3 linked regions of the Thiocystis violascens DSM 198 genome follow. The protein of the gene in region 2 interacts with the protein of the main gene of each other region in a pairwise test. Links are inferred from orthologs where the notes say so. Each region holds a gene or a part of one and is shown on either strand. Other genes may lie near its edges. The genes, in order: THIVI_RS00180, secB and secA.

Evidence for each region.
Region 1: the proteins of secB (region 2) and THIVI_RS00180 interact in binary tests that used the Escherichia coli proteins (3 or more experiments, as listed by UniProt). The link is inferred for Thiocystis violascens DSM 198 from one-to-one orthologs.
Region 3: the proteins of secB (region 2) and secA interact in binary tests that used the Escherichia coli proteins (3 or more experiments, as listed by UniProt). The link is inferred for Thiocystis violascens DSM 198 from one-to-one orthologs.

The regions. Positions count from the first base shown.
Region 1 is NC_018012.1:25,596-32,656, forward strand. The notes cover bases 2,543-5,289. They hold THIVI_RS00180 (response regulator transcription factor), read left to right. Parts: upstream 2,543-3,444; coding sequence 3,445-4,134; downstream 4,135-5,289. Other genes in these bases: THIVI_RS00175 (hypothetical protein), read left to right, coding at 2,543-3,439; THIVI_RS00185 (ATP-binding protein), read left to right, coding at 4,141-5,289. Outside these bases: THIVI_RS00160 (PqiB family protein), read left to right, coding at 1-1,027; THIVI_RS00165 (PqiC family protein), read left to right, coding at 1,024-1,653; THIVI_RS00170 (HesB/IscA family protein), read left to right, coding at 1,958-2,272; more of THIVI_RS00175, read left to right, coding at 2,324-2,542; more of THIVI_RS00185, read left to right, coding at 5,290-5,304; THIVI_RS22385 (EF-hand domain-containing protein), read left to right, coding at 5,576-6,370; THIVI_RS00195 (methyl-accepting chemotaxis protein), read left to right, coding at 6,824-7,061. UniProt on the Escherichia coli protein: Response regulator member of the two-component regulatory system CpxA/CpxR which responds to envelope stress response by activating expression of downstream genes including cpxP, degP, dsbA and ppiA.
Region 2 is NC_018012.1:3,055,917-3,063,228, forward strand. Bases 2,446-5,443 are described here. They hold secB (protein-export chaperone SecB), read left to right. Parts: upstream 2,446-3,702; coding sequence 3,703-4,185; downstream 4,186-5,443. Other genes in these bases: THIVI_RS13545 (murein hydrolase activator EnvC family protein), read right to left, coding at 2,446-2,559; THIVI_RS13550 (ArsR/SmtB family transcription factor), read left to right, coding at 2,666-3,034; THIVI_RS13555 (rhodanese-like domain-containing protein), read left to right, coding at 3,213-3,644; THIVI_RS13565 (NAD(P)H-dependent glycerol-3-phosphate dehydrogenase), read left to right, coding at 4,182-5,192; THIVI_RS13570 (tRNA (cytidine(34)-2'-O)-methyltransferase), read right to left, coding at 5,232-5,443. Also shown: THIVI_RS13540 (S41 family peptidase), read right to left, coding at 1-1,009; more of THIVI_RS13545, read right to left, coding at 1,222-2,445; more of THIVI_RS13570, read right to left, coding at 5,444-5,696; THIVI_RS13575 (hypothetical protein), read left to right, coding at 5,831-6,052; THIVI_RS13580 (hypothetical protein), read right to left, coding at 6,213-6,608; ntrC (nitrogen regulation protein NR(I)), read right to left, coding at 6,685-7,312. UniProt on the Escherichia coli protein: One of the proteins required for the normal export of some preproteins out of the cell cytoplasm. It is a molecular chaperone that binds to a subset of precursor proteins, maintaining them in a translocation-competent state.
Region 3 is NC_018012.1:2,521,485-2,529,191, reverse strand. Bases 2,766-6,158 are described here. They hold secA (preprotein translocase subunit SecA), read left to right. Parts: upstream 2,766-3,126; coding sequence 3,127-5,958; downstream 5,959-6,158. Other genes in these bases: argJ (bifunctional glutamate N-acetyltransferase/amino-acid acetyltransferase ArgJ), read left to right, coding at 5,963-6,158; THIVI_RS11170 (M23 family metallopeptidase), read left to right, coding at 2,766-3,024. Outside these bases: cell division protein FtsZ, read left to right, coding at 1-361; lpxC (UDP-3-O-acyl-N-acetylglucosamine deacetylase), read left to right, coding at 603-1,514; THIVI_RS11175 (DciA family protein), read right to left, coding at 1,511-1,972; more of THIVI_RS11170, read left to right, coding at 2,080-2,765; more of argJ, read left to right, coding at 6,159-7,174; THIVI_RS11155 (Nudix family hydrolase), read left to right, coding at 7,232-7,707. UniProt on the Escherichia coli protein: Required for protein export, interacts with the SecYEG preprotein conducting channel.

The sequences.
Region 1 (7,061 bases), 3.0 Mb from region 2 along the record:
GGTGTCCCCCCGAACCCGGTTCTGGAACGCGAGCGGGATCGATTTCTCGCTGAGTTCCGCCGGAGTCAAGGTCGATACGCTCTCGCTCCTGTCGGTGCTGATTGGCGGCGTCTCCTTCGATACCCCCGAGACCATCGCCGCGACTCCGCTCGGGGCCAGCGATCAGGCGCTGGCGCCCGGCGAAGACGCGGGGCATTTCATGCTGTATTCGAGTCGCGCGGAGGCCTACGCCAAGACCTATGCGCGCAAGGAGCGGTATCTGCTCTTTTTCGATGGCTCGGTACGCGGGCTCGCCATCGGCGCGCCGGTGCTGCTGAAGGGCATCGATCTGGGCAGGGTGCTGGATGTCCAGCTTCAGTTCAGCGTCGAGGATGCGCAATTCCGTCTCCCGGTGCTGATCGAGATCGAACCCGACCGCATCGCGATCCTGGGCGATTCCGGCAAACTTGAGGGGCAGCGGATGGTGGAACGGTTGGTCGAGACCGGGTTGCGGGGGCAGCTCAAATCCAGCAGCCTGTTGACCGGAGAGCTGTATGTCGATCTCGATGTCTATCCCGAGGCCAAGCCCGCGCGGGTCGCGCGCCATGGCGACTACGGGGTGATCCCGACGCTCCCGGCACAGTTGGAGGCGCTGACGACCCAGCTCGCCAACATTCTGGACAAGCTCGAGCGCCTCCCGCTCGACCGGATCGGCGAGGAACTGAGTCAGACGGTGGCGGGCGCCAACGCTCTGATCAACTCGCCCGAACTCAAGCGGACGCTGGTCGAACTCGAAGGCGCGCTGGTCGGCGCGCGCGCGACCGCCGAGCAACTCAACGACCGGATCGCGCCGGAACTGGCCTTGACGCTCCAACAAACCGCCGCCACGCTCAAGGCGACGAGCGCGACGATTTCGGAGAATTCGGCCGTCTCGATCGAGATGCGCCGCATGTTTCAGGAAGTCTCCACGGCGGCGCGCTCGGTTCGGTTGATGGCCGATTATCTGGAACGTCATCCCGAGGCGCTGCTCAAGGGGAAGGGCCGATGAGTCCGAGGTTGCCGTGGCGAACCCTGGTCGTTCTGGCGGTGCTGAATCTTGGCGGGTGCGCGAGTACGCCGCCGTCCAGTTTCTATCTCCTGTCCGTCTTATCGGCCATGGACGGACCGCCGACCCCTGCGGACAGCGAACTGGCGATCGGATTGGGTCCGGTGTCCTTTCCGGTCTTTCTGGATCGGCCGCAGATCGTGACCCAGACGGGTGGAAATCGTCTCGCGGTCGACGAGTTCCATCGTTGGGGCGGGACGCTGCAGGATGATTTCATGCGGGTCTGGAGCGAAAACCTGGCACGTTTGCTCGGTACCAGCCGCATTCTGATCTTGCCGAGCGAGGTGCGCTATCCGCTCGATGTCAGGATCGCCGCCGAGGTTCTGGCCTTCCAGGGAACCGCCGACGCTCAGGCTTTGCTCAAGGTGCGCTGGGTCGTCCTCGACCCCAATCTCGATCGGGTGCTGGCCGTGCGCGAGAGCCGCTACCAGCGTCCGCTGGCCGCGCCAAAAGACGAAAACGCACTGATTGCCGCCCTGAGCGCGACGCTGGCCGATTTCAGCCGGGAGGTGGCGACGCTGGCGCGGGATCTTCCCAAGCAGGCGCCGGCGTTCGATGAAAAGAGATAAGGCGATTTCCGGGAAAGTTTCTACCGGAATCAACGCTTTCAATGGACAGGATTCACAGGATTTTTCAAGATTGACAGTCTCTCCGTGGGTAGGTTGTTGTCAGGAGATCACCTAAGAAACCGTTCGTGGTGAGGCACTCGAACCACGAACGGTTTCGCGCTCCGAGGCGGCGGATGTTCTCCCTTTTTCTTTCGTGGACGTTGATCGAGGGCATGCCGCACAAGCGGCGCGGTCCAAAACTCGCATCAGAAGGTTTAAACTGACGAGAGTTTCGACGCGAATAGCCAACAGGTAAAGGTCTGAGATGTTCAAACTCACAGCAGCAGCCGCCGAACAGGTTCTCAAGGCGGCGAGTCAGGGTGGCGCCGAGGGTTTGTCGCTGCGACTGGCCGCCGTCCGGCAGCCGGATGGCGGGATCGATTATCGCATGGGGTTCGACGAACTCACCGAGGACGACATTCGGATGAACTGCGCGGGCGTCGATGTTGTCATGACCCTCGAACAGGTTCCCTTGCTGGATCAGGCGACCATGGATTATGTCGAGATCGAACCGGGCCAGTTTCATTTCATCTTTCTCAATCCGAAAGACCCGAACTTCAAGCCGCCGATCGAGGACTAGCGATGCGTTCTTCAACCACCGCCAGGCGGTTCGCCCGGGCGTCCTGATCCGATGGATCTCACTCCCGAGGATCGCCTCCGGCTCAACGTCCTGCTCGCCAACCAACCCCAGGCGATCCGCATCGACGAGTGCCGGATGCTTGTCCAGGGGCTTGGTCCCCAGGGCGAAGCGACCATTCGGCTCAATCCCAATACCCGCCCGGAGCCGTATCTGCGCCGGGTGCGGGAGTTGCTTTCCGGGCATGTCCTGGGCTCGCCCGGCGGCTATCCCATTTATCTGCGACGCTGGACCCGAATGGGCCAGATGCGTGACGACAGCCTCGCGCAACTGCTGCTGCTCGGCGAGCCCGAGGCGGTGGTCGCCGCCGTCTGCGCGCCTGGACTCAGCGAGGAATTGGCGCGACGCGCCTGGTGGGCGATGGAGGACGCCGGCAATGCCCGCCGCATGCTCGCCAATCCAGCCATCGTCCGCAGCGCCATGGGTCGGGTGCTTGCCGATTATCTGATGGAATACCTGCCGTTCGAGACCGAAAGCGAGGCGATCGTCGAATCGGTTCGGCTGATGCTGCAGCCGGGTCTGCTCGACGCGGAACGGCGGGGCGATCTCTGGCGCAAGTCCGCTCGCAAGCATGCCTATCTGGTCGGGTTTCTCCAGGCATTGCCGGACGATCTCCCGGAACCGCCGCCCGCGCGCGCGTTGGCGGAGACTGTCCGTGACTTGGTGGAGCAACACGATACCGTCGCGGCTTTGCTCCAGCGCGCGTGTTCGGGGCAGGGTCAGGCGTTTCTCAAGACAGTCGGGGACGTGCTCGCCAAGCCGCCCAGTCAGGAGATCGTGCTCGCCGCCTTCGCCTGTCTGCGCGCGTATTTCGCCCCGTTGCGCCCGGGGGGCGATCCCGATCTCGCGCTCGACGCCCTGCTCGCGGACGCCGGACAATTCGTCGATGCGGACGCCCCGGACGCACGGGTCGCCGGGATTCTGCGGCGGATACCGGCCCTGGCCCCCGAGATCGCGGCCATGCGGTTTCTCTCCGGCGTGGGCTATGGCCTGATCCGGCCCATTCTGTCCGACTCCACCACGCTGGGCAGTCTCATGCGCCGCAAGCTCGCCCCCGTCATCGATCCGATCCGCGAGCGTCTGGACGCCTTGCGTCGTCCGACGGATTGAGTTCGATGCACAAGGTTCTGCTGGTCGACGACGATCTGGGTCTGAGCGCGCTGCTGAAGAAATACCTCGAAGGGGAGGGGTTTCAGGTCGATGCCGTCCAGGATGGCGAGGCCGGCGTGTCGCGGGCGCTGGATGGCGACTATGCCATCGTCGTCCTGGATGTCATGTTGCCCCTGCTCGACGGGCTTGAGGCGTTGCGCCGAATCCGTCAAACGAGTCAGATCCCGGTGCTGATGCTGACCGGTCGTGGCGATGATCTGGATCGCGTCGTGGGACTGGAGCTGGGGGCTGACGACTATGTTCCAAAGCCCTGTACGCCCCGTGAGCTGGTGGCTCGGTTGCGATCCATCCTGCGACGTGTTTCCACGGCTGGCCAGGTCGATACGGTGCGCGCGACCCTGAGCGCCGGTCCTCTGACCCTGTGGCCGGAACGTCGTCGCGCCGAATGGCAGGGACAGCCGCTTGAACTCACCAGCACCGAATTCAATCTGCTGGAAGTACTGGCGCGTCATGCCGGCCACATCGTCGGCAAGGAGATCCTGTCGGAACAGGGGCTGGGTCGCCCCCTGGCGCGTTATGACCGCAGCATCGACGTTCATCTGAGCAGTATTCGCCAGAAGCTCGGCGCCCTGCCGAGCGGTCGCTCCTGGATTCAGAGCGTTCGCGGCATGGGCTATCAGTTGGTCAGGGAATAATCCGGCGTGGGCCGTCTGTTCTGGAAATTCTTTCTCGCCTTCCTTCTGGCTCAGGGACTTGCCGCGCTGGCGCTGTTTCTGACCATTGGCGTATTCGAGGATTCCTGGGAACCGCGTCCACCGCCGCCACACGCCATGTCGCATGTCTGGCAAGCGGACAATGACGCGATGGATTTTCCATGGGGAGCAGATTCTCCCGGCTCGCCGCCCTGGGCTCCAGGTTTTGCACCTCCGTCGCCCCCAGGACCGCCACCACCGCCGCCCTATCTGCCGATGCTCGCCATCCTGCTCGGTTGTCTGGCGGCCAGCGCCCTGCTGGCCTGGTATTTCGCCAAGCCGGTTCGCAATCTGCGTTGGGCGCTGGGTGCGGTGGCCGAGGGTCGACTGGAGACGCGAATCCAGTCGCGGATGGGTCGCCGCCGCGACGAAATCGCCGACCTGGGCCGCGACTTCGACCGTATGGCGCTGGAATTGCAACGCCTTGTGGAGTCGCAGCGCCAACTCCTTCACGATGTCTCGCATGAGTTACGTTCGCCGCTGGCCCGTCTCCAGGCCGCGATCGGACTGGCCCGTCAGGATCCCCGTCAGATCGAGATGACGTTCGACCGCATCGAATGCGAGTCCACGCGGCTGGCGACCCTAGTCGGCGAACTCCTGACCCTTGCGCGACTGGAGTCCGGGCGTGACGAGACGCCCGCGAGGTCGCTCGATCTGGTCGAACTGCTCGCGGACATCGCCGAGGACGCCCGCTTCGAGGCGCGTTCCAATGGACGGGATCTGCATTTTTCAGGCAGTGGCGAGCGGTTTGTCCTGGGGCGGGCGGAGCCATTGCATCGCGCTTTCGAGAATGTTCTGCGCAACGCCGTGAAATATACCTGTCCGGGTTCGACGGTGGAGGTCGCGCTGGATGGCGCGGACTCCGGTCACGTCTGCGTCAGCGTCCGCGATCATGGACCTGGGGTCTTGCCGCGCGAACTGGAAACGATCTTCCAACCCTTTCACCGGGGACATCGGAATGCGGCCACGGAGGGTTTCGGTCTGGGATTGGCCATCGCGCGTCGCGCCATTCAATCCCATCAGGGGACGATCCTGGCCTCGCTGCCCGAGGATGGCGGACTCCGTGTCGAGATCCGCCTGCCGCTGCAACCGCAGCCGGAGATCCTCGGATAGATTCATGCGATCTGCTCGATTGACGTGAACTGTCCGCCGATGGCATCGACGCACTTGAATCTTTACCCACTTTTACCTTGGCGAGTGCCCATCTTGTCCGAGAAAAGCCGATACTTTGACTCAGCAGCAGACCGCCCGGAAGACGGGCGGTTGTGGTCGTTTCATCCATGAGGAGTGTGACATGAGCGCGATCAGCGGGATCGGTAGTCTTTCGTCGATGACATACGGGGCAGGGGCCAGGAGCAACGTGCGGCCACCCGATCCCGCCACCATGGCGAAAAACCTGCTTTCCGACCTGGATTCCGACGGCAATGGGACGCTCGCCGCGTCGGAGCTTCAGGCGGCCATCGAGAAGATGTCTTCGGCGAATGGGGATTCCTCGGTTGCAAGCACCGACGAGGTCTTCTCGGCAATCGATGCGGACGAGGATGGCGAGGTCACGGAGTCCGAGCTAACAAATACCCTCCAGACACTCGCCGACAGCATCGGTTTCGCTCAAGGCATGGGCGGTGGACCGGGTGGCAGTGAAAACGATATCGGGTTCACCGAGGAAGAGTTGACGAGCCAACTGGCCACACTCAATGAAGCGGATTCATTGACTGATGAGGAGACGGCGCGCGCCGAACTCTTGACCAATGTTCTGAGCCAGTTCGAGACGGCGGACGCCGATGACGATGGGCGCGTGACGTTTCAGGAAGCGATGACGCTGGAACAATCCAGCGAGGACGCGGCCACGGCAAACGCCCAAGGTATGACGGGGGGACCGGCTGGGCCGGGAGGTCCGGGTGGGCCAGGCGGTCCGGGAGGCATGGGTGGGCCGCCGCCCTCGGAGGAGAGCGAATCCGATGCGAGCCAGATCATCGCCGCGGCCGATACCGACGAGGATGGAACGGTCAGCATGGAGGAGTTCCTCGCCTACAGCCAGTCGCAGGCATCCTCCTCGGAGGCTACCGATGACGGCGCAACAAACAGCACCGCCGTGATGCGGACGATCATGCAGTTGATGCAGAGCTATGGATCGACGGATCAGACCAATCAGACGAGCCAGATGTCCGTTTCCGCATAGCCCTGACGCAAGAGGATAATCGTCTCCATCGAATTGAAAAGTCAGCGTCTCGCCGATCTCCCGCAAACTGGATCTCGGCGAGCGCCGACTCCCCGCACGCGCGGTCGCGCGCGACCAGTCCGACGCGCCATCCCGCGCTGGCTAGCACGGGCGCCGTCGCCTTGCCCAAGCCCGAGTTGACCGGTGACGAGGTCGGTTCTTGGTTGTGGTTTCATCATGTTGTTTACCGCTCAGAAATTGGTTACGCAGGCAAATTAAGATGCCGCATGGAGCATGATTCTGACGTCTACGGGGACATCGCTCTGCGGTACCGCGCATTAACGTCTCCTTCATCATCCGCTGATATGCTCACGGAATCCCGTTTAGGCAAGGCCGCTTGATCGGACACAAGCGACCGATCCTCCAGCACGCTGACGTTCCGTGCTGGAGCTTCCTCCACGAGATTACTCCGACATGCGAACCCTCAGTCTGCGTCTGAAACTGCTGCTGGTCACCGGGACCATCCTGGTGCTCACGGCGGGCATGATCATCGCGGCGGCCACCCTGATCTTCCGCGACTCGATCCAGACTGCCAGCGCTTCCATGACCGCCAACCTCTCGCAACAGGCCGCCGAGATCATGAGCGAGACGGCGCTTGGCACCAGCCAGGAAATCCGCCGGCTGCTGGCCGTGACTCTGGCGAGCGCCTCGG
Region 2 (7,312 bases):
CGATCGTTTGGACCGAACCCTTGCCGAAGGTTTGGGTGCCCATGACGATGGCGCGCTTGTGATCCTGCAAGGCGCCGGCGACGATCTCGGAGGCCGATGCGCTGCCGCCGTTGACGAGCACGACGATCGGGGCGCCCGCCAGGACATCGTCGGGGCCGGCCTTGAACTGCAATTTGCTGTCCTTGACCCGTCCTTGCGTGTAGACGATCAGGCCGCCAGTCAAAAAGGCATCGCTGACACCCACCGCGCCGTTCAGGACTCCGCCGGGATTGTTCCGCAGATCCAGCACCAGGCCCTTTAACGCGCCGCCGCTCGCGAGCTTCAGTTCCTCGATGGCCTTGAGCATGTCATCGGTCGTCGGCCCCTGGAAATTCGAGAGCCGGACATACCCATAGCCTGGCTCCAGGATGCGGCTTTTGACGCTCTCGACCTGGATGACCGCGCGTTCGATGGTCAACTCGAAAGGTTTTTGATCGGTGCCGCGCATCACCGTGAGCTGGATTTTGGTTCCCGGCTCGCCGCGCATCATTTTGACCGCGTCGTTCAGACTCAAGCCTTTCACGGGCTTGTCGTCGATCCGGATGATCATGTCGCCCGACTGTACGCCAGCGCGCTGGGCCGGCGTGTCGTCAATGGGGGCAATCACCTTGACGAAGCCGTCCTCCATGCCGACCTCGATGCCCAGGCCGCCGAATTCTCCGCTGGTGCCGACCTTCAGGTCGCGATATTCCTCTGTGTCAAGGTAGGCGGAGTGGGGGTCGAGTCCGGCCAGCATGCCGCGGATCGCATTTTCGATCAGGGATTTGTCCTGAGCCTCTTCGACATAGTCCTCTTTGATCCGTCCGAAGACATCGGCAAATGTCCGCAATTCATCGAGCGGGAGGCTTTGCGCCTGGTCTTTAACCGGAGCGGCGACGGGCGCCTCGGCATGGGCAATCCCGTCTTGACGGGCCGCCACACAGACAAGGAACCCAATGCTAAACAGCAATGCAAACCGAGGGCGCATCATGGTGATGATTCAATCAATAGTTGGTTTGAGACTGCGTGCCGTTCGTCGGGACAGGCACACTTCGTTGGAATCGCCGGAGAATTGGGAAACCGCGTCGGTGGGCGACGCTTGCTGGCACGATCCAGTCCAGCGCATCCAGGCACAAAACGGCGCATGTTAATCTGGACGCGGTTTCGATGCGACAACCTTAGCATCGCATGTTTGTTCGCGCTTCACAAAGCGGGGGAGCGCTGAATCTCGCCTTCGATAGCGATCGCGCGCGCCGCCGCCATGCCTCCCTGCCGACCCGATCCGCCGCACCAGGCGACGGGATCCTGCGGCTGTCCGTTATGTCGAATCGCGAAATAGAGTACCGGCTTGTCGCGTCCTCCGCTGTTCCCGCTGAGGGCAATCTCCTCGCCGGTCGCGACCCACTCGCCAAGCTCTCGCAGCAGGGTTTGGTTATGGCCGTACAGCGTCATGAAGCCGTCGCCATGATCGATCACCAGGAGCATCCCAAAGCCGCGCAGCCAATCGGCATAGACGATTCGCCCGTCGTTCACCGCCCGCACCTCCTCGCCCTCCCGTGCCGCCAGCAACACGCCATCCCAACGCAACTCCGAGTCTTCCTTGGGCGCCCCGAAACTCGCCAGGATGCGACCCTCCAGGATTGGCCAGGCGAGTTCGCCCTTGCGCTCTCGAAACGGTGCTCGATGAATGCCTAGTTCAGCCCGAATTTGCGCCCGTTGGCGCAGGTGTTCAACCAGCAGTCGGAGCGATTCGGCGTCTTTTCGCAGAGTTTGCAGATTTTCCGCCCGGTTTGCGATGGTTTCCTCCAACTGCGCCAAAACGAGGGCGCGTTGTTGCTTTGCCTGCTCCAACCGCTGACGCGTCGCTTCCTGGCTCCTGGCCAGTTCGGCCAGCCGTTCGGCTTCCTGTTCGGCGTCGCGCGCCAGGTCGGCGAGACGTTCCGCGCGTTGCCGAACCGAGAGGATGCGCCTCACCCGCTCTCGATTGAAATAGGCGAAATACGACAGGACGCGACTTGCCTGGGTCGGATCTTCCTGATTGAGGAGCAGGCGCAAGCGATCCGCGCGCCCCATCACATAGGCGGTGCGCACCAGTTCGATCAGCAGATCCTGCTCCTTCCGCAAGGCTTGGCGCTCCTCCGCCTGACGTGCCCTGAGCGCCGTGGCAACGCGAGTTTGTTCCCTCACTAGGCGTTCGAGTTCGCGGTTGGCCAAACTGAGTTCGGCAACATTGCGCTCGCGCGCTTCCAGTTCGTCGATGAGCGCGAGCCGATCGGCCTTGCGCCCGATCAATTCCGCGCCGATCGCCGCGGCCCGTTCCTCGATGTCGAGTAACTCCTGGCTGCGTCTTTCGAGCGAGGGCTCGCGTTCGTCCTCGGCTTGCGCGAGGGAGAGTCCAGCCAGCAGGAGGCACGCGACGCAGAACGATCGGCGACCCTGGAGCCGTCGGGGAAAGCAGGCGGACGCCGTGCGGGCGGATACTTCGCGGACGCGATCGTCGCGGTGGTGCCAGGCATTTAACATCGGAGAGACCAGGATCATCAGAACCCGAACGGTCGCGAACCAGGTGTCGATGGCGCGAACGCTTCGCAGTCGGCAAGAAAAGAGTTTATTATTGTATGGTGATAAATTAATCAGATGCGATGCAATGGCGACTAACCTGAGCCATCCTCCCAGACCGATCTTGAACCTGCCGGAAAACGACCGGGAGGAGATGGATCTCTTCGCGGATGACGACGATATCGAACGTGCTTCCCGTTCGCTGAAAGCAATGTCTCATCCGCTGCGACTGAAGATCCTGTGCACGCTTGGCGATCGGGAGATCAGCGTCCAGGAAATCGTCGACCATGTCGGAACGTCCCAAAGCAATATCTCCCAGCATCTGGCCATTCTCCGCGACAAGGGCATCCTCGCCTCCCGCAAGGATGCCAATCGCGTCTACTACCGGGTCAGCGACGGACGCACGCTGCGTCTGATCGGGATGATGCGCGAGGTTTTCTGCCACCACGTCCGCTAACGCCCGGCCGATCCCGAGATGACGCGCGCACGCGCGATCCTTATACTTCAAAACTTGCCTCAAGCCGATGACAGGGTGTGCGCGTACGCGAGATGCGTTCACGGATGCCGGTCAATCGCGCGACTCATTCGTCGCTTGCCTAAAGTGGCGCTACAACCCTACATGAGACAGCAGACCGATGCCGTTATTAGACCAACTCGCCGAGTTCGTAGTGAATCACTGGTACCTGTTTTTGGCGTTGGCCGTGATTCTCGGGCTACTGACCCACAATATTCTGGTTGGCAGCAAAGGCAGCGTCGATCCCATGGAGGCCACAGAGATGATGAATCATCGGGATGCCGCGGTCATCGACGTGCGGCCGGCGGCGGATTATGCCAAGGGACATATCATCAACGCCCTGAATATACCGATGAATGGGTTTAAAAATCAGATGGCAACCCTGGCAAAGTATAAAGGAAAACCAATCATCGTCAGCTGTCGATCCGGATCGCAATCGTCCATGGCCTGCACCCAGCTCCGCAAGGAAGGTTTCGAGGAAGTGTACAATCTTCGAGGCGGTCTCATGGCCTGGGAGTCCGCAAGCCTGCCGCTGACCCGCAAAAAACGCTGAATTTGGATTCGGTGTCGGCATCCGTTACCTTTGTTCCCACTCTCATCAGGAATCCAGCATGGCCGAACACGAGCAGCAACCGACAGAACGTCAATTCTCCGTTCAGCGCGTTTATGCGAAGGATGTGTCCTTCGAGGCGCCGAATGCGCCAGAGATTTTTCGGGGAGAATGGAAGCCGAAACACGATCTCAACCTCACGACCAAAATCAATCATCTCGACGAGCATCTTTACGAAGTGGTCCTCTCGGTGACGGTGTCCGCCATGGTGGGAGAGAAGACGGCCTTCATTGTCGAAGTCCAACAGGCCGGCATCTTTAGCCTCAATGGCTTTTCGGAGGCGGAGCTTGGCCCCATGCTGGGCGCCTATTGTCCGACGCTGCTCTTTCCTTATGCCCGCGAAGTGGTTTCCGACCTTGTCGTCAAGGGCAGTTTCCCGCAGCTCGTCCTTCAGCACGTCAATTTCGATGCGCTCTTTGCCCAACATCAACAGCAGGCACTGGAGCAGTCCCAAGCCGGCGGCGTCACGCCGAGCCAACATTGAGCCAAGCATCCTCCGCAACCGTTGCGCTGTTCGGCTCGGGTTCCTGGGGTACCGCGCTCGGAATACTGCTGTGTCGAAATGGCCATCACGTGAGATTGTGGGGGCATGAGGCGGCGCAAATCGAGGCACTGCGCAGGAATGGCGAGAACAGCCAGTTTCTTCCAGGCTTTCCCTTGCCGCCGGAGCTGATGCCGACCGACTCCATGGACGAGGCGCTCGATGGGGCGACCGATTGTTTGATCGCGGTTCCGAGTCATGCCTTCCGACCTGTGGCCAACGCCTTGTCCGAGAGACTCCCCGAGCGTATCGGGGTTGCCTGGGCGACAAAAGGTCTTGATCCGGCGACCGGTCAACTCCTGCATGCAGCCGCTCAGGAGGAACTGGGGGCGCGGCAATTTGCCGTGGTTTCCGGCCCCAGTTTTGCCCTGGAAGTCGCTCGGGGGCTGCCGACCGCCGTCACAGTCGCGTCCAGCCAGGCGGTCTTTGCGGAACGGATTGCGCGTCTCCTGCATTGCGAACGTTTCCGCGCCTATACCAGCGAGGATATGGTGGGCGTCGAGGTCTGTGGCGCCGCGAAGAATGTGCTCGCGATCGCGACCGGCATCGCGGATGGCCTGGGATTCGGCGCCAATACCCGCGCCGCTCTGATCACTCGTGGGCTGGCTGAACTCATTCGCATCGGTACCGCGCTGGGCGGACGCGCCGAGACCTTTACCGGGCTTGCCGGCGTCGGCGATCTGGTGCTGACCTGCACGGACAATCAGTCGCGTAACCGTCGCATGGGTCTGGCCCTCGCGCGCGGGCTGAGCGTCACGGAGGCGCTGGCTGACATTGGCCAGGAGGTCGAGGGGGTGGTGACGGCGTTATCGATTCACGCCATGTCCGAGAAGCTCGGCGTTGAGATGCCCATCAGCGAGCAGGTTTACCGCGTTCTCTACGAGCAGGTTTCGCCGGATCAGGCCACGCGCGCATTGCTGGAGCGCGAGCCCAGACCGGAGATCGGTTGACTGACGTAAAAGCTGATTCGTACTCAGTGGGTTGGCGCACTATCGCGCACCCGCGAAATTGTGTTGACGCCAAGCCTCGAACAGAACGACGGCAACCGCATTCGATAGATTCATGCTGCGGTTACCGGGATACATCGGGATATGGATGCGCTGCTCGCTTGGTAAAGCCTCAAGTATGGTGTCTGGAAGTCCGCGTGTTTCGGGGCCGAAGAGCATCACATCGCCAGCCTGATACCGGGGGCACGTATAAGAAACGTCGCCCTTGGTGCTGACGCCGAACACGCGCGGTCGGGAGAGACTATCAAGGCAGTCGTCCAGCGATGCGTGGACATGAACATCCGCCCATTCGCGGTAATCGAGTCCCGCCCGTCGCAGCAAACGATCATCCAGGGAGAATCCGAGCGGTTGAATCAAATTCAAACGTGCTCCCGCGTTGACGCTCAGGCGCATGACGTTGCCTGTATTGGGTGGAATCTCGGGTTCGTAGAGAATGACATCAAACACGTGACTGATCCGAGGGGTAAACCTAGAAGTTTTGTCGGATTGACTTCTGTTCAATCGCGCATGCTATATTACAGCTTCGGTATCTACTGAATTATATTTCCATAACAGACCCACAACCGATGGGGGACACATCCATGAGCGACATCGCCGCGCTGAAATCAGAAAAACAGGAACTGATCGATAAGATGCTTGAAATGCAGAAGCAGTTTATCGATTACGAACACAAACACGGTGTGTCCGGAAAGGATTACTGGGCTTCCACTGAAGGGTTGCTGGCGGACTATCGCCAGGAATATCTCGACATGGCCAATCGTGTCGTGGATATTGCTCACGAAATCGTTGGCTCAGTACGCTAAGCTGCATTCATCATGCCAGATATGGTCGCAAGTGTTCGACCGGGTTTGGCATGAACGTGAAAACCCCGGTGTGGACTCGGTCTAAGTGACCGAGAGACAGATCTCCACGGGTAAGGCGATCTTGAAATCGCCATAAAACCCGCGCCATCGCGCGGGTTTTTTATGTCCTCAGATGCTCAAGGTATTTTGGAGTGCCCTTCATCTCGAGTTCTACCGCAGATGCGGTGACGACGAAAGGCAAGGCCGCGCCCTCGAAGCGCAGTTCGCAGCGGATGTAACCTCGGCTGGCGAGCGGGATGGGAATCATGTCTCGATATGTGTAAATGTTTTCGTCAAGATCTCCGCCAGCGCAAACCAAGGGGCCGATCGGAAGTGGCGACGACAGAACCGCGTCATCCATGCGCAAGACTCCAGCCTGCCACCAGCGGGTTCTCTCGGTCGATCCAGTCAAGGTTTTGATCAGAGAGGCGCGTGCGATCCGCATGCGAAGACATCCTTGATCCAGGTCGATCGAGGAAATCTCGGCGCCTTTGAGTTCAATGCTGGTGCTGTCCAAATCGATCTCCCGATCCACATGTCGAACGAATAAATGTAGTGTTTTCGCAAAGGACTCTCGCGATACCTGAAGCCGTTTAACTGTCTTCGTTGGCGGGCGGATCTCCAGAGTCGATGCTTAACTCCTTGATTTTTCTTGTCAAGGTGTTTCGCCCCCAGCCGAGAAGGCGGGCGGCTTCCTGACGTCGGCCGCCGGTATGTTCCAGGGCCGATTGAATCATAATCCTCTCGAAGGCCGGTAATGCCTTATCAAGTAGCGCTTCCTGCCCCTGATTCAACTTCTGGCGAGACCAGCGGCGCAGAACCAGTTCCCAGGAGTCATCGTTCGATGGCTCCACGAAGGTGGCATTCAACTCGGGCGGCAGGTCTTCGGCCTGAATGTGTTTGCTCGACGCCATGACGGTCAGCCAGCGCGCCGCGTTTTCCAGTTGTCGCACATTGCCCGGCCAATCGAGTCGTTTCAGGTGATCGATCGCACCCTGTAACAGGCTCTTGGGTTCGCAGCTTAATTCCAAGGCGGCTTGGGCCAGGAAGTGACGCATCAGTAACGGAATATCCTCGCGTCGATCCCGCAGGGCTGGCAAGTGGATGCGAATGACATTGAGACGGTGGAAGAGATCCTCTCGGAAGCGGCCTTGGCGAACAAGCTCTTCCAGATTCTGATGAGTGGCGGCAATGATGCGGACATCGACCCGGATTGGCGCC
Region 3 (7,707 bases), 540 kb from region 2 along the record:
GACCATCGGCGAGTTCGACGAGGTGGGCAACACGGTGCGCGACTTTGCCGACGACGAGGCGACGGTCGTGGTGGGCACGGTCGTCGATATGGAGTTGGAGGACGAACTGCGCGTGACCGTCGTGGCGACTGGACTGGGCGAACGCCGCGCTGCCGTCACCAATAAACGCGCGGGCGGGGAAGCCTCGATTCGACTGGTCTCCGGAGGCGACTTGAGCGATGGTCAGCCGGACTATCGGGAAATGGAGCGTCGCCCGGCGATCTATCGGAAAGCGGGTGGATTGGCTGTGGCTGAAGCGGTTGACGAAAAGGATATGGACTATCTGGACATCCCGGCGTTTCTGCGTCGTCAGGCCGACTGATCAGGGGTTTCCCTCTTGTTGAAGGCCAATAAAAACAAAGGGATTCTGTTGCATCCAACATTAAACTTGAAATAGGTTCGGGAAAACCCTAAGCTAGCGGTAAAGCGCTCCAGTGTGGAGCGCGTAACGCGATGGCGAGCAGGCAAGAGCGGTTGAACTAACAGGAAGGGTTGGTTCAAGCGCTTCTGTCCATGAGCAAGAAGCCGTCAGCCGCCGTGGACCGCGATGGGAGATCCGACCGATGCTCAGGCAACGTACCTTGAAAAATGTGATCCGTGCGACCGGGATCGGTTTGCATACGGGCGAAAAAATCGAGTTGACGCTTCGGCCCGCCGCGCCCGACTCCGGTATTCGGTTCCGGCGCGTGGATCTTGATCGGCCGGTGGAAATCAAGGCGACGCCGTTCAATGTGACCGATACGCGTCTGTCCACGACGCTGGCGAGCGGTGACGTGAAAGTCTCGACGGTCGAGCATCTGCTCTCCGCTTTTGCGGGGCTGGGGATCGATAACGCCTGCGTGGACGTTGGGGCCGCCGAGGTGCCAATCATGGACGGGAGCGCCGCGCCGTTCGTCTTTCTACTTCAGACGGCGGGCGTCCTGGAGCAGAATCGCCCCAAGCGATTCATTCGGATCAAGCGCCAGGTCGAGGTTCGCGATGGCGATAAGGTCGCGCGGTTCACGCCTTACGATGGATTTAAGGTCGATTTTTCGATCGACTTCGACCATCCGGCGTTCAACGCCCGCGCGAATCGCGCCACGGTGGATTTCTCCACCTCGTCCTTCGTGCGCGAGGTGAGTCGCGCGCGAACCTTCGGTTTTTTGCGCGAGATCGAAGCGTTGCGTCAGCATAACCTGGCCTTGGGCGGTAGCCTGGATAACGCAGTCGTGGTGGATGAGTATCGCGTCCTGAACGAGGAAGGGTTGCGTTTCGAGGACGAGTTCGTCAAACACAAGATCCTCGACGCCATTGGCGATCTCTATCTGCTTGGGCACACCCTGATCGGCGCCTTCACCGCGCACAAATCCGGGCATGCCCTGAACAACGCGCTGTTGCGCGCGCTGGTCGCCGACGAAGCGGCCTGGGAGGAGGTGGTCTTCGAGGATTCGGCGACAGCGCCGATCTGCTACGCGCAGCCGATTGCGGCTGTTTAGTCTGCTTCGATATGTCCCGGGGGCGCATGTCTGTTCGCGAGGTTCTTCAGCGCGCGCCGTAAGTCCGGATCCTGTATGGTGTCCGCTGCTTCGAGCAGATGCTTGATTGTGCCGCTCGACAGTCTGGGCGTCGGCATCCGGGGTTGGTGTGGGCGGCTTGTCTCGTCGCGAGCCAGGCGGACTTGAATGTGGGTTTCGGTTATTTCCCGCGTTTTTAACGAGCGAACGATGTCCTCGGCCAGAAAGCGCGCGCGCGTCGTCCAGGCTGGGGAATCGAAATAGAGCGTTAACCGCGTTCCCTCGACACCGACATCCAGGCAGTGCGCTTGCATCGGTTCAGGCAATCGGGAGCGCACGTATTCAAGCAGCGCAATCTCCCTTGCTCGCCGTTCGAGCAGATCGCGCGCGGAGCTGTTGTTTTGCAACAGATCGCGGATATGAAAAAGTGTGATGTTCATTGGTGTTGTGTTCGTGTCGGCCGCGCATCGGCAGACGTGATCTGACTGGCCGATTGGCGAGCCATTGACGAGCATTGTTCCTTGAAGACCTGAAGCAGAGAGAAACGATGTACCACCACGATCGAAGAAAAAACGCTCGCGGACAGGCCGTTGTCGTGCTTTTGGCTATTTTATCCTTTGTCTGCGCGGGCGCTGGGTTGGGATGGTTGATCGGACAATACGCCAATCGTCTTCCCTCCGCCGATCCTCCTCGATCCGCCCCGGCATTCGCCTCCGCATTTCCACCGACGAATACAGCAGAGTCTTCGCCTTCCCGTGCGCGCCAGACAGTCGGTGCAATCGCCTCTCGTCTGGGCGACATGCAGGCCGAGTTGCTGAGGCTGAATGCGCTGGGAGAAAGGCTGGTCGGAATGTCCGGGCTCGATCCCGAGGAATTCGATTTTGCAAACCCGCCCCCCCAGGGCGGTCCGGAATTGGGGCCAGTCCGCGATTACACGATCAAGGAAATCGCCAGCGAGTTGAGCGGCGTTGCCGGGATGATTCAGGATCGTCAGCGCAAACTCGACGTGCTCGAAGATGTCCTCGTGAACAAGGATTTGACCGCGCGCGCGCTTCCGTCAAGCTGGCCGGTAAGCACCGGTTATGTTTCATCCAACTTCGGTTTCCGGATTCATCCCGTCAAAAAGGTCCGTATCTTTCACGAAGGAGTTGACATCGCCTGTCCGCGGGGCACGCCGATCCTTGCGGTGGCGGATGGTGTCGTCACCTTCAGCGGGCGTCGAAATGGCTACGGGCGGGTGGTCGACATCCGTCACCCGGATGGCCTGCTCACCCGTTATGCCCACAATACCGCGAACCTGGTCAAGGAAGGACAGAGGGTTCGTCGGGGACAGTCGATCGCCTCGGTCGGGGCAACCGGTACGGCCACGGGTCCGCATGTTCACTTCGAGGTACACAAAGACGGCAAGGTCGTCAATCCCATGCCGTATTTGAATGGCCGGAGTACGCTGGGTGGCGCTCCGGTACGCACCACCGACCGCTCTCCAGGTTGATTCCGGTTGCGAGGTAGAGTCAGGCAGGTCGATGTTCGCACTTGCGGTCATCGAATTCCGGTATCATTCGCCGATTTATTCGGCAGGTCTTAAATTCATCCGATGGTTACTCGACTGTTCAAAAAGATCTTCGGGAGCCGCAATGATCGGCTCGTCAAGACATTGATGAAATCCGTGGTGCGGATCAACGCCCTGGAGCCCGGGATCGCGCAATTGTCGGATCAGGCGCTTGCCGCGAAAACCGCCGAATTCCGTCAACGGCTCGCCGCCGGCACCGATCTCGACAGCCTGCTCCCCGAGGCATTCGCCGTGGTCCGCGAGGCCGGCAAGCGCGTGCTCCAGATGCGTCATTTCGACGTGCAGATGGTCGGCGGCATGGTCTTGCACGACGGCAAGATCGCCGAGATGCGCACCGGCGAGGGCAAGACCCTGGTCGCTACCCTGGCCGCCTATCTCAACGCACTGCCCGGCAAGGGCGTCCATGTCGTGACCGTCAACGATTATCTGGCGCGCCGCGATGCCTCCTGGATGGGACGTATCTATCACTTTCTGGGCTTGACCGTCGGCGTCATCAATTCCTCCGGCGGCCTGGGGCCCGATATGGCCTCATATCGGTTCGATCCGGATTACGAGCCGCCCGCCGGTCAGGGGTATCGTCATCTGCGGCCCGCGACCCGTCGCGAGACCTACGCCGCCGATATCACCTACGGCACCAACAACGAATTCGGCTTCGATTATCTGCGCGACAACATGGCGTTCACCGCCGAGCAACGGTCCCAGCGCGATCCGTTTTACGCCATCGTCGACGAGGTCGATTCCATCCTGATCGATGAGGCGCGCACCCCGCTCATCATCTCCGGTCCCTCCGAGGGCAGCACCGACCTTTACAAGAAGATCGACGGACTCATCCCCCGACTGACCCGCCAGCCCCCCATCACGAACGAGGAAGGCAAGCCCGATTTCGGCCCCGGCGATTACTCGGTCGACGAGAAGCTGCGCCAGGTCTACCTCAGCGAGGAAGGCCACGAGCATGTCGAACAGATGCTGGTCGAGATCGGCCTGCTCGACGAGGGCGATGGGCTCTATGATCCGAGCAACATCGTGCTCATGCACCATGTCTATGCCGCGTTGCGCGCCCACGCGCTCTTCCAGAAGAACGTCGAATACATCGTGCGCGACGGTCAGGTGATCATCGTCGACGAATTCACCGGCCGCACCATGCCCGGCCGGCGCTGGTCCGAGGGTCTGCATCAGGCGGTGGAGGCCAAGGAAGGGGTCGCCATCCAGTCCGAAAATCAGACCATGGCCTCGATCACCTTCCAGAATCTGTTCCGGCTCTATCCCAAGCTCTCGGGCATGACCGGCACCGCCGATACCGAGGCCTTCGAGTTCCAGCAGATCTATGGCCTGGAAGTGGTCGTCATTCCCACCAACCAGCCGATGATCCGCGAGGATCGCGGCGATCTGGTCTATCTGACCCAGGACGAAAAATATCAGGCGATCATCGCCGACATCCAGGATTGCGTGAAGCGCGGCCAGCCGGCGCTGGTCGGCACCGCCTCGATCGAGACCTCCGAACTCATCGACCGCCTCCTGATCGAGGAAAAGATCCCCCATGAGGTACTGAACGCCAAACAGCACGAACGCGAGGCCGGTATCATCGCGCAGGCCGGCCGTCCGGGCGCTGTCACCATCGCCACTAACATGGCGGGGCGCGGCACCGACATCGTGCTCGGCGGCAATCTGGAGGCCGAACTGGAAGAGGCCGGCCCCGACGCCGACCGCGACGCTATCCGTGCCGCCTGGAAACTGCGTCACGCCGAGGTCGTCGCCGCCGGCGGTCTGCACGTCGTCGGCACCGAGCGCCACGAATCGCGCCGTATCGACAACCAGTTACGCGGACGCTCCGGGCGTCAGGGCGATCCTGGTTCCTCGCGCTTCTATCTGTCGCTCGAAGACAACCTGATGCGCATCTTCGCCTCCGAGCGAGTCGGCAAGATGATGCAGCGGCTCGGCATGCAGAAGGGCGAGGCGATCGAGCACCCCTGGGTGACCAAGGCCATCGAGAACGCCCAGCGCAAGGTGGAAGGGCGCAACTTCGACATCCGCAAACAACTGCTCGAATACGACGACGTGGCCAATGATCAGCGCAAGGTGATCTACGGCCAGCGGCGCGATCTGATGGATAGCGTCGATATCTCCGACACCGTCACCGCCATGCGCGAGGATACGCTCAAGGCACTGATCGATTCGCACATTCCGCCTGAGAGCCTGGAGGAGCAATGGGATGTCGCCGGACTCGGCGAGGTGCTGGTTCAACACTTCGGTGGCGATTGGCCGCTTCAGCAATGGCTGGACGAGGATCACGATCTGCACGAAGAGAGTCTGCGCCGGCGTATCCATGACACTCTGGTTAAACGTTACGAGGACCGGGAAGCGCTCATCGGGTCGCCGAACATGCGTCAGATCGAAAAGGCCGTGATGCTGCAAACCCTGGACAGCCAGTGGAAGGATCATCTCGCCGCCATGGACTATCTGCGTCAAGGGATTCATCTGCGCGGCTATGCCCAGAAGAACCCCAAGCAGGAATACAAGCGCGAGGCGTTCCAGATGTTCTCGGCAATGCTCGACAGCATCAAGCAGGATGTCGTGATCACCCTCGCCAAGCTCCAGGTTCAGGCACCCGATGGCGCGTCCGGTCCGCCGCCCGCGGCGTTCGCCCCAAGTCCGGTCCCGGACAAGGCATTCGAGTTCAAGCATGAGGTGTTCGAGGGGTTCGGCGGCGGCGATTCCGATGACACGGAAGCGCCTCCAGGATCCGGCGAACCGGAACATCAGCCCTTTGTGCGCGAAGGCCGCAAAGTGGGCCGCAACGAGCCCTGTCCCTGCGGATCCGGTAAAAAATACAAACAGTGCCACGGGAAGGCGAGCTAACGCGATGACGCCATCGGAGCCTTCCTTTCGCCCCGTCGCCGGTCTGCGACTGGCGTCCGGCGCGGCCGGCATTCGCTATCCGGGACGCGATGACCTGGCGGTGTTCGAGCTTCCAGCGGGCAGCGCCTGCGCGGCGGTCTTTACCCGTAACGCCTTCCGGGCGGCGCCGGTCACTCTGGCACGGGGTCATCTGGACCGCATCGCGCCGCGTTATCTCCTCATCAACTCCGGGAATGCCAACGCCGGCACCGGACGGCGCGGACTGGAGGATGCGCGCGCCTCCTGCGCGGCGCTGGCCGCACGGGCCGGCTGCCAGCCCGAGGAGGTTCTGCCCTTTTCGACCGGCGTGATCGGCGAGCACCTGCCCGTGGAACGTCTCGCGGCGGCCCTGCCCGATCTCCTGACGCGGCTCGATCCGGCGGGCTGGCCGTCCGTCGCGCGCGCCATCATGACCACCGACACGGTGCCCAAGCTGGTGTCGCGCCAGTTCGCGTTGAACGGCCAGACCGCCACCGTGACCGGGATCGCCAAGGGGGCTGGGATGATTCGCCCGGACATGGCGACCATGCTCGCCTTCATTGCCACCGATGCCGCCGTCGCGCCGGCGCTCCTGCAAGCCTGTCTCCAGACAGCGGTAGCGCCGTCGTTCAACGCCATCACCATCGATGGCGACACCTCGACCAACGATTCCTGCGTCCTGATCGCCACCGGCGGACTCGGCAATCCCATGATCGAGGATGTCGGCACGCCGGACTTCGCGGCGCTGCAGGCCGCCGTCAGCGCGGTCTGTCTGGATCTGGCCACGGCCATCGTGCGCGATGGCGAGGGTGCCACCAAACTGGTCACTGTCGCGGTCGAGCAGGCCGCCGATACGGACGAGGCACGGCGGGTCGCCGATACCATCGCCCATTCGCCGCTGGTCAAGACCGCGCTCTTCGCCTCCGACCCGAACTGGGGGCGGATTCTGGCCGCGGTCGGGCGCGCCGGTCTCCAGGATCTCGACATCGAACGGGTGCGGATCTCTTTGGGCGAGGTGCTGATCGTCGCGGACGGCGGACGCGCGCCGGACTACACCGAGCAGGCGGGAGCCGCCGTCATGGCCGAACCCGAGATCCTGATCCGCGTGGCGCTGGGTCGGGGCGACGCCCAGGCGCGGGTGCTGACCTGCGACTTCTCCTATGACTATGTCCGCATCAATGCCGAGTACCGGAGTTAAATCGCGTCTGGCACTGTGTCCATGCAGACGCTGACTGACTCAGGCAAGGTTGAGCCGATGCACGAGCAACGCATGCCAGACCGGATAGGGTTTAATCAGGGCTTGGTCCATGTGATGGTGGGCGTCATCGCGGACGATGCTGGCCGCATTCTGGTGACCAGGCGTCCGGATCACGTCCATCAAGGCGGACTCTGGGAATTTCCGGGCGGGAAGCTGGAGCCTGGGGAGTCGCTCGAGCAGGGGTTGTCCCGCGAGTTGGCTGAAGAGCTAGGCATCCAGGTTCGGTCCAGTCGGCCGCTGATCCGGGTACATCATCATTATGCCGACCCCTCGACTCCGCTCATCGTGCTGAGCGAAGCCGAAGTAGGGGCAGGTCGCCATGTCCTGCTCGATGTGCGTCGGGTGGAGGTTTACTCGGGAACTCCCGAGGGGCGCGAGGGGCAGCCACTCGACTGGCTGGAACCGGAGGCCATGGATCCCGATGTCTTTCCGGCGGCCGACCGACCCATCATCAATGCGCTGCGATTGCCGTC